DNA from 2 places in the Raoultibacter timonensis genome. Region 2 is predicted to be linked to the other one. Evidence: predicted binding sites of a transcription regulator. Region 2 holds the regulator's gene; the other holds the start of a gene.
The links. The regulator LexA, encoded in region 2, represses DNA repair genes until DNA is damaged. The targets are predictions, from matches to a motif close to CNAACANNTGTTNG.
Positions count from the first base shown of each region.

Region 1: ruvC (crossover junction endodeoxyribonuclease RuvC) is a predicted target of LexA. The motif match lies at 5,292-5,305, and genes of this name have one in related genera.

Region 1 covers NZ_AP025564.1:1,346,006-1,353,593, forward strand. Annotated here, with positions in the region: gene MWL89_RS05305 (HAD family hydrolase) at 1-674, shown strand, start outside; gene MWL89_RS05310 (YebC/PmpR family DNA-binding transcriptional regulator) at 848-1,645, shown strand; gene MWL89_RS05315 (helix-turn-helix transcriptional regulator) at 1,776-3,275, opposite strand; gene MWL89_RS05320 (FAD-dependent oxidoreductase) at 3,531-5,135, shown strand; gene ruvC (crossover junction endodeoxyribonuclease RuvC) at 5,384-5,875, shown strand; gene ruvA (Holliday junction branch migration protein RuvA) at 5,872-6,459, shown strand; gene ruvB (Holliday junction branch migration DNA helicase RuvB) at 6,505-7,575, shown strand.
Region 2 covers NZ_AP025564.1:2,059,870-2,067,457, forward strand. Annotated here, with positions in the region: gene MWL89_RS08435 (ATP-binding cassette domain-containing protein) at 1-641, opposite strand, end outside; gene MWL89_RS08440 (hypothetical protein) at 1,053-1,352, opposite strand; gene lexA (transcriptional repressor LexA) at 1,468-2,112, shown strand; gene hflX (GTPase HflX) at 2,191-3,501, opposite strand; gene MWL89_RS08455 (InlB B-repeat-containing protein) at 3,691-7,506, opposite strand.

The DNA of each region.
Region 1 (7,588 bases), 710 kb from region 2:
GAACGCTGCTGGATACCATGGGGGCATGGCGCGGCGCCGAGCGCGAGCTTGCGGGCCGAGCCGGAGCGAAGCTTTCATGCGACGACGTCGCCCTGCTCAATACGCTGACCGTCGATGAGGCGGGCGAGTTCTTCCACGGGAAGTTCTCGGTCGGCGCGAATGCGCGCGAGGTGGCCGACCAGCTCCAGAATCTCGTTGTCGGGCATTACGCGCTCGCCGTGCAGCCCCGTAGCGGCGCGCTCGAGTTCGTACGTGCCCTCCGCTCTCTCGGCATAAAGATGGGCGTGGCTTCGTCGAGTCCGAAGCACCTGCTCGAGATCGGGCTCGGCCATGCCGGTCTGCGCGAATGCTTCTCGATCGTCGCATCGACCGACGACGTGAACGCTTCGAAGCGTTCACCCGACGTGTACGAGTACGCTCGGGCTTTTCTCGGTACCGCAAGGGAGGAGACGTGGGTGTTCGAAGACGCATCCTACGCCTTGCGAACGCTGGCGCGTGCGGGATACCATACGGTCGGCATTCACGACCGCGACGATTCGGGTACGTTCGACGAACTTTCCGCTCTTGCCGATTTGGCTATACGGGGATACGAGGACATCGATCTGATCGAGTTCGTGGCAGGCCGCTATGCACGCGAAAAACCTGTGTGCGAAGCGCTGGTCGGCGTTCGGTAGCTTCAAGGCTTCGCCCGTCGATGATGCCCAGCCGTAACCTGCGCGACATGCCGCAGGCACGTATCGGCAGCCGCCAGCGCCTATTGTGGAGAGCGTTCGCATCGAAATAGGCAATCGGTGCAGGTGTGATACAATAATCCGCTGGAAATGCATCAGAGAGTTAGGGTAGATATATGTCAGGGCATTCAAAATGGGCAACCACGAAGCATCGTAAGGCCGCGCAGGACGCAAAGCGTTCGGCTTTGTTCTCCAAACTGTCCCGTAACATCACGGTGGCAGCCAAGGAGGGTGGCGACCCGAACCCCGACAACAACGCGTCGCTTGCGGCCGCAATCGAGAAAGCCAAGGGCTACTCGCTTCCCAAAGACAAGATCAAAACCGCCATCGACAAGGCGTTCGGCAGCGGCAAGGACGCCGCCAACTACGAGACGGTCATCTACGAGGGCTACGGCCCGGCAGGCGTAGCCATCTACCTCGAGGCGCTCACCGACAACCGCAACCGTACCGCCGCCGACGTGCGCAGCGCGTTCTCCCATGCCAACGGCAGCCTGGGCACTTCCGGATCGGTGGCGTTCCAGTTCGAGCGCAAGGGCCAGATCATGGTTCCCAAAGAGATCGAGGGAGACAAGAAGGAGGGCATGAAGGCCAACGGCGCCGCGGGCGACGAGGAGGAGTTCATGCTCGCCGTAGCCGAGGCGGGCGGCGACGATTACGAGGACGCCGACGAGGAGTGGATCATCTACACGAGCCCCACCGATCTCATGGCCGTCAAGAAGGCGCTTGAAGAGGCCGGCCTTGCCACCAAGGGTGCCGAGCTCATCATGGAGGCCACTACCCCCACCGAGGTAAGCATCTCCGACGCAAAGAAGGTCATGCGCCTCATCGACAAGTTCGAGGAGCTTGAGGACATCCAAAGCGTGTACCACACAATGGACATCACCGACGAGATCGCCGCCGCCCTCGACGAGTAGGGCTTGTACGACAGATTCGATTCGGTACGGGCGCGCTTTCGGGCGCGCCCGTTGCATGCACGCGATGCGGTTCGCCTTCGACGTGCATTCTGCTCGGCGTGTTCCCTGTGCGGCTGCTGGGTTCCGGGGGTCAGACGGCGTGCCTATCGGTTGGATCGACTTCGGTCGATTCGAGCAGTGCCATGAGTTCGGAGTGGGAGTGGATGCCGAGTTTTGCGTAGATGTTGCGCGAATGCGAGCGCACGGTATTGAGCGATACCTGAAGGTGGTCGGCAACGTACTTGCGCCCATGACCGCGCGCGAGCAGCATAAGGACCTCCTGCTCCCGCTCGGTTAATCCGTAGGTCTGCGATACCGATCGGGTGCGTACGCGCATGCGATCCTCCGCGTCGAGCGATCCCGCCTTTCTCTTCGCCATGTCGATGACGTCTTCGTGCGAGACGGGCAACATGAGCCTATCGAGCTGTTTTGGGGGAGAAACGAGCAGGGCGAGCAGGATGAGGGCGTACGCTGCAATGAGGAACGGCGTGGAAGAGAGGTTTTCCTCCACAAGCAAGGGGGCGACGTTTCCGCCGATGAGGTAGCCGATCAGACTGCCGAACAGGACGGCGGAGTACCCTAATCCGAATATTCTCAGCGGCGATGCCTTCGATTGGAAGCAGATGTAGGCGAAGATGCAGAAGGCAACATTGCCCGTAATGCCGCTGAGAGTGCCGTTCAGCGCATAGAACAGGGGTATTTGATCTTCGAACAGCGGGAGGACAACCAGGATGATTGTTGTCCCGACGAACAGGAAATAGCAGACGCGCCCATAATCGACCTTCTTGCTGGCATTGAACGCGTAGCAGATGAAAACGAAGGCGACGAGCATTTTAAGGAGAATGTTGCCCGCGACGCCGAGCTCGATCGCCTCGGAAGTCTGAAACGTTGCGAGCAGCGTTTTGATGTAGTTCGAGCAGAAGCGAAACGCGAAAATCATGAAAACGAGTCGCGCGAAGGTTCTGCCGAACGATTTGGCGGCTTTGGGCTGCACCGAAGGATTGCTTTTTGCGGGGATCAGCGCAAAGGTTACCGCTCCGAATGCCGGCAAAAGGCAGAAAAGCGCAGTGGATATCGGGGTGGGGGCAACGGTGATGACGAGGTACAGGCATGCCGCCACAAGCTGCGATGTCATGAAGAGAAGCATCGCCCTCCAGGGGGAAAGCGCACTGTACAGGATCCCTGCTTTGACGAGCAGCGCCGCAGCGCCGAGCCCTGCAAGAAGCGCCCCGGCGTGCAGAAGCACCGGACTCGATTCGGGGACGAGCCACGATGTTGCAAGGCACACGTCTCCGGCAACCGCCATAGCGGCGGTTACGGGGATGGCTCTTCCGCTCTCGAACAACTGCGAGAGTTTGTTTCCGAGGATGGCGCAGCCGATAAGCGCGGCGATAAGCACCACCCGCGTTTCTACGTAGGCGGAGGAAAACGTCGACTCGGCACCCGATGACGGCGACAGCCAGTCTTGGACGCCGCTTGTCGAGAGAATCCATGCCGACCAGAATGCGATTCCGAGATAGCCGAGGAACGGCGCCTGTTCGTTCACCGATTCGAAATACGATGCGATTCGTTGTTTAACGGATTCGACCAAAGCTCCCCATATCGTAATCAGCTTGCCCCGTTCAGCAATTATAGGCAATGTGGCGCATGCGCACAAGGATGGTTCTGTAAGAGCTTGCCATGGGTGGTATTGCCGTCTCACCCCGAAAAGACTAGCCCCGTTTTAAGCATATCAACTGCGAAAACAGGATGTTTTGATCCTGTATTGACGTTCTTGTCGGGCTTCTTGCGAGCTATCGTGTGAGTCGTCGAAGAGACAGAGGGAACAGATGATTAGGAGGAATCAATGGGAAAGATGGCAACGAGGCGAGACTTCGTGGCGGCAACGGGTTTGGGTGTCCTCGGCTTAGCGGGAGGTGCAGCCTTGGGCCTTGCGGGTTGCGGCTCTGGAACCTCGCAGGGAAATGCGAGCGCGCAGGCGTCGGAGGTTTCGTGGGACGAGGAGTACGACGTGATCGTCGTCGGCGCGGGCCTCGCCGGCTTGGCTGCGGCGATAACGGTGGCAACCGAGGGCGACGGGGCAACCTGCCTGCTTCTCGAGAAAAGCGATCAGCCTGCCGGCGGCGGCAACAGCCAATTCTCTTCGGGCAGCGTAACCTACACAGACGATGCCGAGGCGTTCGGAAGCTACCTCAAAGAGCTGCGCGGCGACTACACGGGCACGCCCGACGATATCCTCGAGGTGTTCGCGCAGCGCAGCGCAGAGCTTCGCGATTGGGTTGTCGGCCTCGGCGCCGATGAATCGGACATGAAGTTCACGAACGAAGACGGATCGAAGAGGGGCGAGTTCGGCGAACTCGAGAACTCGGAATCATATCGCTATATGAGCTTCAACAAGAAGGAATCCAAGAGCTTCACCCACATATCGCACTTCGCCCTGTCTGTTGTCGAAGCCCATGCCGACGTCATTACCGAAAAGACGAAGGCTCCGTTGACGGATCTCGTGTGCGACGCCGAAGGCGCGGTTGTCGGAGTCGTGTACGACGAGCGTGGCAAAGAGATGAAGGCGAAGGCGAACAAGGGCGTCATCATGTGCTGCGGCGGCTTCGAAAACGATACCGTCATGCGCCAAGACTACCTTTCGGCGCCGCATGCCCATCCCGTAGCGGGCATCAACAACACCGGTGACGGCCATCGCATCTGCGCGAAGATCGGCGCCGATATGTGGCATATGCATTCGTGCGCCGGCTTCTGGACGAACGCCGTTTCGCTCGACGGCGAGAAGTACTGCGCTTACCGCAAGATCAACAAGCAAAACGGCATTACCGTCGGCATCAACGGGCGCCGATTCTATATGGACTACGACATGGCGGTTTCGGGCTGGCCCCAGTCCGACGAGCTCGTCAGCCTCGAGGGGGATGTCGGCTGCCGTCACGGGCATCAGCAGTTCGGCGGGGAGTGGCCCCTGCTTCCCCTTCCCTCGGTCATGTGGTTCATCTACGATCAGGACCATGCCGAAGACGCCTACACCGACGGCACCGGCGATCCCGTCGCCGACGGATTCGCCGTGTCGGCTGATTCGATCGAAGAGCTGGCTGCGCTCATCGACGTGCCCGAATCCGAGCTGACGGAGACGGTTGCTCTGTGGAACTCTTACTGCGAGGGAGGCAAGGACCTGTCGTTTCATCGTCCGCCGTCGACGCTGAATCCCGTTGCCAACGGGCCGTTCTATGCGATGAAGTGCTGCTGCGAGCTGCTCAACACCGATGGCGGACCGCGCCGCAACGCCAAAGCCCAGATTCTCGATACCGCAGGCGAGCCCATCGCCAACCTGTATTCCGCAGGGGAGTTCGGATCGTTGTGGGCCCATCTCTACCAGGGTTCGTGCAATCTTTCCGAATGCTTGGTGTTCGGTCGCCTCGCCGTGCAGAGCGCCCTTGGCATAGCGTAGACGCCTGTCTTTGGATTTTCGACCGCCTGCGAAACCCGCCTCGTCAGGGTTTCGCAGGCGGTTTTCGGCGTTGGGGACGTGCGGGTTTTCAAACCGTGCTGCGATCGTGATGATTGCATTTGAAATGCTGCTGCAGCTGTCGGTTGTGGTATCATCCGAACAAGTGTTTGTTGATTTTGCCTGATCTCGATCGGCGACTGTCCGCGTGGGCTTGTCCGATCGGGCGGTCGGAATACGGAAAGGGTTGTATGTCGTCGGTGCGCCGCGTTGTTCTCGGGATCGATCCGGGGCTGGCCAATACGGGTTGGGGAGTGATATCCCAGCAGGGAACGAGGCTCGCATGCCTCGCGTACGGCTGCGTGTCGACATCGAAGGACATGGAGCTCGCCCAGCGGCTGAAGAAGATCCACGATCAGATGGGTGCCGTGATCGCGCGGTTCGGGCCCGAGTGCGTCGGTATCGAGACGGTCTGGTTCGGCGAGAATGTTACGGCGGGCATCGGCACGAGCCAGGCGCGTGGCGCCGCGCTCGTCGCCTGCGCAACGGGAGATCTTCCGGTCGGAGAATTTACGCCCCGGCAGATCAAGCTCGCCGTCGTCGGGACGGGGTCGGCGGAAAAGGAACAGGTGCAGTATATGGTCAAGCAGCTGCTTTCGCTCGAATCGGTGCCCCATCCCGATCATGCGGCCGATGCGCTGGCGGCGGCCATCTGCTATACGACGCACGAAGGAGTGCTATGATCGCCTTTCTCAACGGAATCCTCGCCGGTAAAACCCAGGATACGGCCTTCATCGACGTGGGCGGCATCGGCTATGCGGTGGGCATGGCGGCAGGCAGTCTCGCCAAGCTTCCCGAAATGGGGGAGCGGGTGCAGGTCCATACCCACCTGTACGTGCGCGAGGATGCGATTTCGCTGTTCGGTTTTCTATCCGTCGAGGAGAAGAACCTGTTCCTCCGCTTGAACAGCGTGTCGGGTGTCGGGCCGAAGGTGGCGCTTTCGGCCCTCTCGGTATTTTCGCCCCAGCAGCTTGTTGCCGCCATAACCTCGCAGGATGTCGCGCTCGTGTCGAAAATTCCCGGTGTGGGCAAGAAGACGGCATCGCGCATCATCCTCGAGCTCAAGGGCTCGCTCGACGCCGATTTGCTCGGAGCGGCTGCGGGCGCGGCTCCGGTCGGCGCGGGTAGCGTATTGCAGGGCGTTGCCGACGCCCTGTTGTCGATGGGATTCACCTCCGCCGAAATCGAGATCGCGCTCAAGGGCGCCCCGGAAGATGCGGACGAGCCCGTCCTGTTACAATACGCATTGAAGCGCTTGGGCGAATAGCGCAGTGCACATCGTTGGTACGAACGGCTTTCAGAACGGGCGGTAATGGGTAACGAAGGAATAGAGATAGAAGGATTGGTGTTCTCGGCGGCGGAAGCCGACGGGGCCATCAGCGCTTCGCGTACGGTCACCCCCGATCTCACCGAGGACGATCTGGCGCTCGATCGCAGCCTCAGGCCGAAGTTGCTGGTTGATTATGCGGGCCAAGAAAAGGTGAAGGACTCCTTATCGGTTCTCATCGAGGCCGCCAAGGCGCGCGGCGAAGCGGTCGACCACATCCTGTTCTCGGGACCTCCGGGTCTCGGGAAGACCACGCTCGCAACCGTTGTCGCCAACGAGCTCAACGCGAGCATCAGGACTACGAGCGGTCCGGCTATCGAGCGCACGGGCGACCTTGCGGCGATACTGACGAACCTCGAAGAAGGCGACGTTCTGTTCATCGACGAGATCCATCGCCTGAACCGCATGGTCGAAGAAGTGCTCTATCCCGCCCTTGAAGACTTTGTGCTCGATATCGTCGTGGGCAAAGGGCCTGCAGCGCGTTCGATCCGCCTTGACCTGCCGAAGTTCACCCTCATCGGGGCGACTACCCGGACCGGCCTTCTGACGGGCCCCTTGCGCGACCGCTTCGGTATGCTGTTCCGCCTCGATTACTACACCCCCGACGAGTTGGCCACCATCGTGCGCCGTTCGGCGGCGATCCTCGATATCGGTATCGACGAAGACGGCGCGCTCGAAATCGCCCGTCGCAGCAGGGGCACGCCGCGGTTGGCGAACCGCTTGCTCAAGCGCGTTCGCGATTGGGCGCAGGTTCGCGGCGACGGAACGATCGACGAAGATGTCGCAGCCCAGGCGCTGAGCTTCTTCGAGGTCGATTCGCTCGGCCTCGACATCATGGACAACCGTATCCTCGAGCTTCTGGCCGTACGGTTCGCCGGCAGGCCGGTCGGGCTCACCACGCTCGCATCGGCGCTCTCGGAAGATCCCGAAACGCTCGAAGACGTATACGAGCCGTTTCTGCTGCAGCAGGGTCTGATGATCCGCACGCCGCGGGGGCGCCAGGCAACCGAGAGAACCTACGACCACCTGGGAATCCAGGCACCTACGGCAGGCTAAGCGCCGACGCGCA
Region 2 (7,588 bases):
CGCACCTGCTTTCGCTCGGTTCGAGCGCTTTGCTCTCGCAGGTCGAGCTGGGCTTTGGCTTCGGTGTAAGAGCCTGGGATCATCGTCGCCCGTCCAGCGTCAATAAACAGGCACTGCGAAACCAATTCGTCGAGGAAGCGCCTGTCGTGCGAAACGAGCAAACCGACGCCACGATGTGCCTTCAACGCACCGAGCAGGACTTCCCGCGTCTGGCTATCGAGATGGTTCGTCGGCTCGTCGAGCGACACAACCGCCGGATTAAGGGAAAGCGCACAGGCAACCTGTATGCGTTTGCGCTCGCCATGCGAAAGGGTGCCGTAACGCCACAGCCAATCGTCTTCGAGTTCGAGCGAAGCGCGGAGGCGAACCGCCTCGGCTGAGTAGTCGGATGCGAAATCGTAGAGGTTTTCGGGCTCCAAGGCGGTCTCTTGAGCGCAATACACCCCTGAAGCCGCAGGTCTGATCGTACCCCCGTCGGGCCGAAGATGTCCGCAAAGGAGTTTTAGGAGCGTGCTTTTCCCGGCTCCGTTGTTTCCCACGATACCGGTCCACCCCTCGGCAAACGTCGCCGAAAGCCCTTCGAGCGCAGGTACAGGGGAATCATCGTAGGTATATGACACATTGTGCAAGGTAATGAACATGGCGACCTCCATTGAACGAAGGCGCAACGCGAATGAAATGCAATGGAAATCTGGGACATGGCTGATACGATAACGATTGCGCACCCGGTTGCGACAAAAGAATACTGTCTGCTTAGGGGATGCCCGAAGGCAATCGTTATTTGCGCATGTCCTTCTCCTTGATGACGGGTACAACGCCCATGGCGTATGATCATTCGAAGTGTAACACATCATACAAAAATCGAAAAGCACGCTTTCCGCTCGGAGGCGCGCGGGCGGCCTTCGAATAGCAACGCTCGCCCGATACGTGCCGCCCACCATCAGCACGGCGAAGCAAGCTCCCCTCGAAACGAAATGCGCCCCGGCGAACCGGGGCGCTACGCAGCTCTTCTCACAGAACGCAGCTTCTGCGGAAGATAGGATGGTTAACCGTTATATCCCAAGGAAGATGGTGGCAAAAGCAGCTGCAGCGAGCACAACGCCAGCGGAAACGGACTGCCAGGGAGCAATGCGCCCGAATGCCTTGCCGCGGGCGGTTCCCGTTCGGAGCTCGCTGACAAGTTCAAGATCGGAGACTCTTCCGTGCAGATGCCGGCTCGCCGCATGGCGCGGCCTTCCGGTTTTGCCGGATGCAGGGAATTCGATGATAGCAGCATGGGCTTGGTTTTGGGAGGCATCGACCTTGAGGGCGGATGTTCCGACCACGGTATAGCGCGCTTCGAAATTCTTCATAAATGTGCCTCCTTGCTCTTGCCTAGAACCTTTGTTCGTGTATACTATATGGCGAACAAAAGTTCATGTCAAGATATTTTTCAAACATTTGTTCGAAGTTTTGAAAGGAAGCCACATGGCAGAAAAAGTCACGAAACGCCAGCAGGCAGTACTCGACTGCATCGAGGACTGCATTCGCGAGAAGGGATACGGCCCCACCGTGCGTGAAGTGTGTCAGAGCCTTGGCCTCTCCTCCCCTTCAACGGTTCACGTCCATCTCAAAGCGCTCGAAGACAAAGGGCTCATCAAGCGAGATCCGCTCAAGTCCCGCTCGATCGCCCTCACCTACCAGCTTGAAGACCACTCGGGATCGGGCATCGACGATCTTATACAGCCCACCTTCGGCAACCTGGTCAACCTTCCTCTGGTCGGCGATGTCGCAGCCGGTTCTCCCATCCTCGCAGAGGAGAACATCACCGACACCATCACCCTCCCAACCGAAATCGTCGGCGATGCCGCAGCGTTCCTGCTTTCCGTCCGCGGCGATTCCATGATCGAGGCCGGCATCAACAGCGGCGATTACGTGGTAGTGAAAGAGCAACCCACCGCCGATAACGGCGATATCGTAGTAGCCATCATGGACGACGGCGCTACGGTCAAGCGCTTCTACAAAGAATCGAATCACATACGCCTGCAACCGGAAAACTCGTCGATGGATCCCATCATCACAACCGATTGCTCCATAGCCGGTAAAGTCGTCGCCGTATTCAGGCGCCTTTAAATACGTTTTCCGCCCAACGGCAGTCGGCCCCGATCGCAATCGTCGATCGGGGCCGATTCTTTTCCGGAAGCTACGAGGCTACGCGTCGATGGGCGATTGCACCTCGACGCGGAACGCCTCGAACATCGAAGCGTATGCGGGGCCTATCTGCATATCGATGCGCGTACCGTCCTCGCCGTGTTCCTCGAGAACGATCAAGGCACGTTCGTGGGCGATCGAGACAAGATCGCCTCTGCTGTAGGGAACCAGCACGCTGATAAGCTCGTCGTGAGCTGAGGCCACCGCTGCAATTCTCTTCACCAGAGCGTCTATGCCGGCTCCACTGAGCGCCGAGACGAGTATCGCATCGGGATGCCTGTTCGACAGCGCCTCCTTTTCGACCTCGCCGAGAAGATCGATCTTGTTGAACACCTCGACGCGCTTGATGTCGTGCGCTCCGATCTGCCCGAGCACCTCTTCGACCGACTGAATCTGCGCCTCCCGTTCGTCTGAAGAAGCGTCGATGACATGAAGGATCAAATCAGCGCCCACGATCTCGTCGAGCGTCGATTTGAATGCCTCGACCAGCGTATGCGGAAGCTTCTGAATGAATCCGACGGTATCGGTAAGGGTTATCTCGCGCCCCTCGGGAAGCACGAATTTCCTCGTCGTCGAATCGAGCGTGGCAAACAGCTTATCGTAGCTGAGCACGCCCGCATCGGTGAGCGCATTGAGGAGGCTCGATTTGCCGGCGTTGGTGTAGCCCGCAAGGGATACCTTGAACATGCCGCTTTTGTACCGCCCCTCGCGCTGAAGCGCGCGCACTTCGTTCAGCTGCTTCAGCTCGCGTTTGATCGAGGTTATGCGTTTGCGCACCATCCTGCGGTCGACCTCGAGCTGGCTTTCGCCCTCGCCGAACCTCGATCCGACGCCGCCGCCCATGCGGTTCGAGGCAAGGTGGGCCCACATGCCCCGAAGACGCGGAAGAAGGTATTGGTTCTGAGCAAGCCTCACCTGCAAACGCCCCTCTTTGCTCGTCGCATGCAGCGCGAATATATCGAGGATCAGCGCCGTTCGATCGATTACCTTGACCTCCTTCGGAACGACCCTCTCAAGGTTCGTTTGCTGCGATGGGGTAAGCTCGTCATCGAATATCACGATATCGGCGCTATGGGCGCGGCAGAGGTCGGCAACTTCCTCGGCCTTTCCCGAGCCGACGAACGTACGCGGATTCGGCGCATCGAGCTTTTGCGACGTTACCGCAACCACGTCGGCGCCGGCGGTGTTGGCGAGCCTCTCGAGTTCTGCAAGGCTTTCGGAAACGGGCCACGTCGTATCGCCGCGATCGACCCCCACGAGCACGGCGCGCTCGCGTACCTCTTCTATAGTGAAATGCTTGGATTGGGTCATGGTCTATGGCCTTTCGTAAGGTTCAGATGGCGTGTATATGAATGAGAGCGCTTACCGCAACCTTATCGTGGCCATGTACGTACCCCGTCCTTTCCCGAACGAACATCGGTCTCAGATACTAGCACGGGTGCCGCACGGCAGGCAACACCCGCGTTTGCATTTCGTTACGCTTCCCTTCGCGGAGTCACGTCATTCGGGCATGCGCCGCCTGCTCCTGCTCCATGCGGCTATCGCAGCCGCTAGGCTGCCGAGTGTCGCAACCGCGATACCGACAGCGGCGAGCGCATCACCCGTCTTCGCCAGCCCAGCTGCGGAGTCTTTCAAACTCGCAGAGCCGCTCGGCTGGTTGGAGCCGACGAGCTGCCCAGGGGTCCCGGGATCGGTCGACTCGCCGGGATCGGTTGGCTCCGTCGGGTCAACGGGATCGACCGGATCGGGGTTTTTCACCCATATAGCATACAGTGTCACATCGGTATCCCCCATGTCGATAGACACCGGCACCGGCTCGCCGCCGTCCGCCTTGAAAGACCAACCTCCGAACGTGTACCCTTCTCGCACGAGCGTATGCTCCGCTTTCACTGCGGCGACATCGCCAGGCAGGTACTTTCGATTATCGACCGGCACCGCACCGCCCGTCGCCCCATTTCCGTCGTAGAGCACCATCGCGGCTCTCCGATAGCTGATGTCGTAGTTGTTGTACCCGTATTCGAAGACAGCATCGGCTGCGCGGAACGGGAGGCCTGACGCGTCGTAGCTCTCGGGACGTTCGGAGAAGCTTCGCGTATGAATCCTCTCGTCATGCAAGGCAATATCGCCAGGGTTGCCGAGCAGCACCGATTCCAGTTCTCGCGAAGCGGTATTGCCGGAGAACACCGTGGTATCCTCGATTTGCCCTTCGGTATCGACGGTTAAGTGCCCAAGGTTTTCGTACGGCGTCCAAACACCGCCGCCCGAATCCCCTGCCGCGTTGTCCGTAATGCTCGATGACGAGACAAACATCTCGGTAGCGTTCTGATCGTCATCCATGGCGCCGAACGCGAATGCTCCGCCGTTTCTTCCCGCCGTATTGCCGCTCATGACCACCTGCTGCACAAGCCCTGTCTGCCATCCGCCCTCAAGACACAGAGCCCCTCCGTCGAGCGCGGCTGCATTGCCGGCAAACTCCATGGGTCCCGATCCCGAACCGGCGGCGTGCAGCGAGAGGTTGTTTACGTTCTTCCCGAGATACACCGCACCGCCCGAACCGGCTCGGGCGGCATTTTCGCTGAACCGCACACTCGTCGCGGCAAACGACGACCATGCGCCTTCGGCTTCCCCGCTTCTCGCGGCGTACACCGCTCCCCCGGATCCTCCGGCCTCGTTCTTCTCAAACGACGATTCTGCCACGCTCGTGTCAAGCGAAGTGCTCGAATCGCCTCCCGCCGCACTTCCTGACGCATACAGCGCTCCGCCGTCTTCATGCGAGACGTTGGCGCGGGCATCGATGCGCTCGAAACGGTTTTCGATCTGGGATCCCTCAAGATAGATTCCTCCCCCGAATCCATTGCGTGCGCGGTTTTCGGAAAGGCTTCTCCGGCTGGGATCCCCGGTTTCGGGATCCCAGCCTCCATGCATCGACAAAGAGGCGTACGACGCCTTCGCGTAGATGCCGCCGCCGCTCTCCTCGGCTACGTTTCCATCAATATCCACACCTTCGACCTGGCCGTATGATTGCTGGCCTGAAACGGCGTACACGCCGCCTCCGTTTCCGTAGGCATGATTATCCGAAACCGCGTTTTTCTGCTGAGTGCTCGATTCGCTGAATCCGTACGTTGCGTACCCCTCGTTCGAAGCGAGGTACACGCCCCCGCCATCGCCTCTAGCAACCTCGCTTCCTGCTGTATTGCCCTCAAGAGCTGCACCGTTTCCGTAAAACGAAGACGATTGCACAGATGCCAGGTATACGCCTCCGCCCGATGCACCCGCAATGTTTCGAGAAATGCTCATGCTCGAAGCCTCGCTTCCAGCCGCTGCATGCAGCGTGGCGCTGCTGGTTGCAGCTCCGTAGATGCCGCCCCCGCTGCCTCGGGCAACGTTATCGTCTATCAACGCACCTTGCATTTGCATCGCCAACATATGGTAATCACCGCTGTCGGGGTTCTCGGAATACACGCCACCCCCGTTGCCTCCCGATCTGTTGTTCGATACGGAGCTATTCGCAACGAACGAACCGGACCCATCGAGTGCGGCGCTGGGGTAGATGAAGCTCGAGTGGGCGTTTACCGCAATGCCGCCACCGTTGCCGGCGGCGGCATTCCCGTTCACGGCAGTACCGCTAAGCACGAGGGTCGCAGAAGCCGATTGGCCTACGGCGATGCCGCCTCCTTCCGATTCGCTCGTGTTGGTCTCGATGATTCCGTAGTAGCTTTCAAACGACACGTCCTCTGCGGAAGACACGTGGATGCCGCCTCCGCTTCCCTGCGCATGGTTTGCATAGATGCGCGGTTCGAGAACGGGAGGCTCGAAGCTATGCGTCGGCCCCAAAGCGATCGAAACGTACTGTCCCGCGAAGGCCAAACCGCCGCCTTGCCCCCCTGCGGCGGCGTTGTCGCGAACCGAGCCGGTAGCCATCGTGGTGCTGGCTGTACCCGATTCTCCCGCGCCTTCAACGTACACCCCGCCCCCGGAGCCCTTAGCGGTGTTGTTGTATATATCGGTTGCACGAGAGTTTGTATCGGAATCGTCGATGAGCATGTCGGCATTGTCTCCGTAGAGGTAGATCGCGCCGCCGTTACCCTGTCCGCTCAATCCCGACGCTTCGTTCCCGAACACGTTCGCATGGGCAAGCGTAAGCGAAGCCTCAAAATCTACGTCTTTCGAGACGAGCGCGATCGCGCCGCCGTTTTCATGCGCGACATTTCCCCGCAACGTCGAGGATACGATTTCCAGATAGCGCTCTGCGTACACTGCCCCACCGTTTCGATTCGCCGTATTTCCCTCAAGAGCGGAATCGTACACCTCGATCGCCGGCTGTCCGGCTCCCGATGCATACACCGCCCCACCATCGCCTGCAGTGTTGCCTGAAACGCTCGAGGAACCAAGGTGCATCCACGCTTCCGTTCCGAGGAATACGGCACCTCCGCGCTCCGCCGCTGCGTTACCCACAATCGAGGTATCGTGTACGTACAGTGCGGTATCGATCGCATGCAGTGCGGCTCCGTCGATAGCTGTGCAGTTCTTTATCGTGAGGCTCGGGCTCTCGAAACCCGGGGGAACCGTTGCATCGGAAGTCGAATTGAGATAAAACGACGAAGTTCCCTGCTCGAGTTCTATCCCGCCGCCATTGCCGTTGCCGTCGAGCACTATATTCCTGAAATAGAGGGCCCTATCCTCGCTTTGCGGCTCGATTACCACGTGGCGGGCGGCGGGCGAAGCGGTTAGCACGACGGGTGCATCGGCGAAGATAGCCAGATAGCCGGACGAGAGCGCGGGAACGGCGACGGGGCCGACAAGCTCGAAAGAGCCTTTGATCTCGATCGGCAGGTTCTGCCTCGTTCCGTCGGCTATTTCGTCGATCAGATTCTGAAGCGTTTCCTGGTTGTCGGCTTCGTAGGACTCCTCGGCAGCATCGCCTGCCAGCATGTTCGCCTCTGCAGAGCCTTCGCCCGATTCGCTTGCCGGCTCGCTGCCTTCAATCGGGAGTCGGTCCGCTTGAGCGAATCCCGTGCCGCATTCGATGTCTTTTTGGGAGCCGCCGTCGGAAAGCTCATCTGCTGAATCGGGCCCGGCCATTGCCTCGTCGGCCCCAGCTTGTCCGGTATCCGCCGCGGGAGAGGCCTCTGCCGTCGATGCAGATCCGCCCGCAAACCCGCTTTCAGACGCGACCGTCGCACCTCCCGCATTTGGGTCAGGGGAACGGGCGGGTTCTTCCGCCATCGCGCTGTACGGGACGCCGACCGTCGTTGCCACAACAACCGATACGATTGCACGAGCCGCACTGCGCCGTTTGTCTCTCAGCCAGTCCATACAAGTCTCCTTTATACCGAAAACTTCCACGCGCGACCAAGATCGAACGTGCATGCAGATTGCCATATACACCTATATAGAA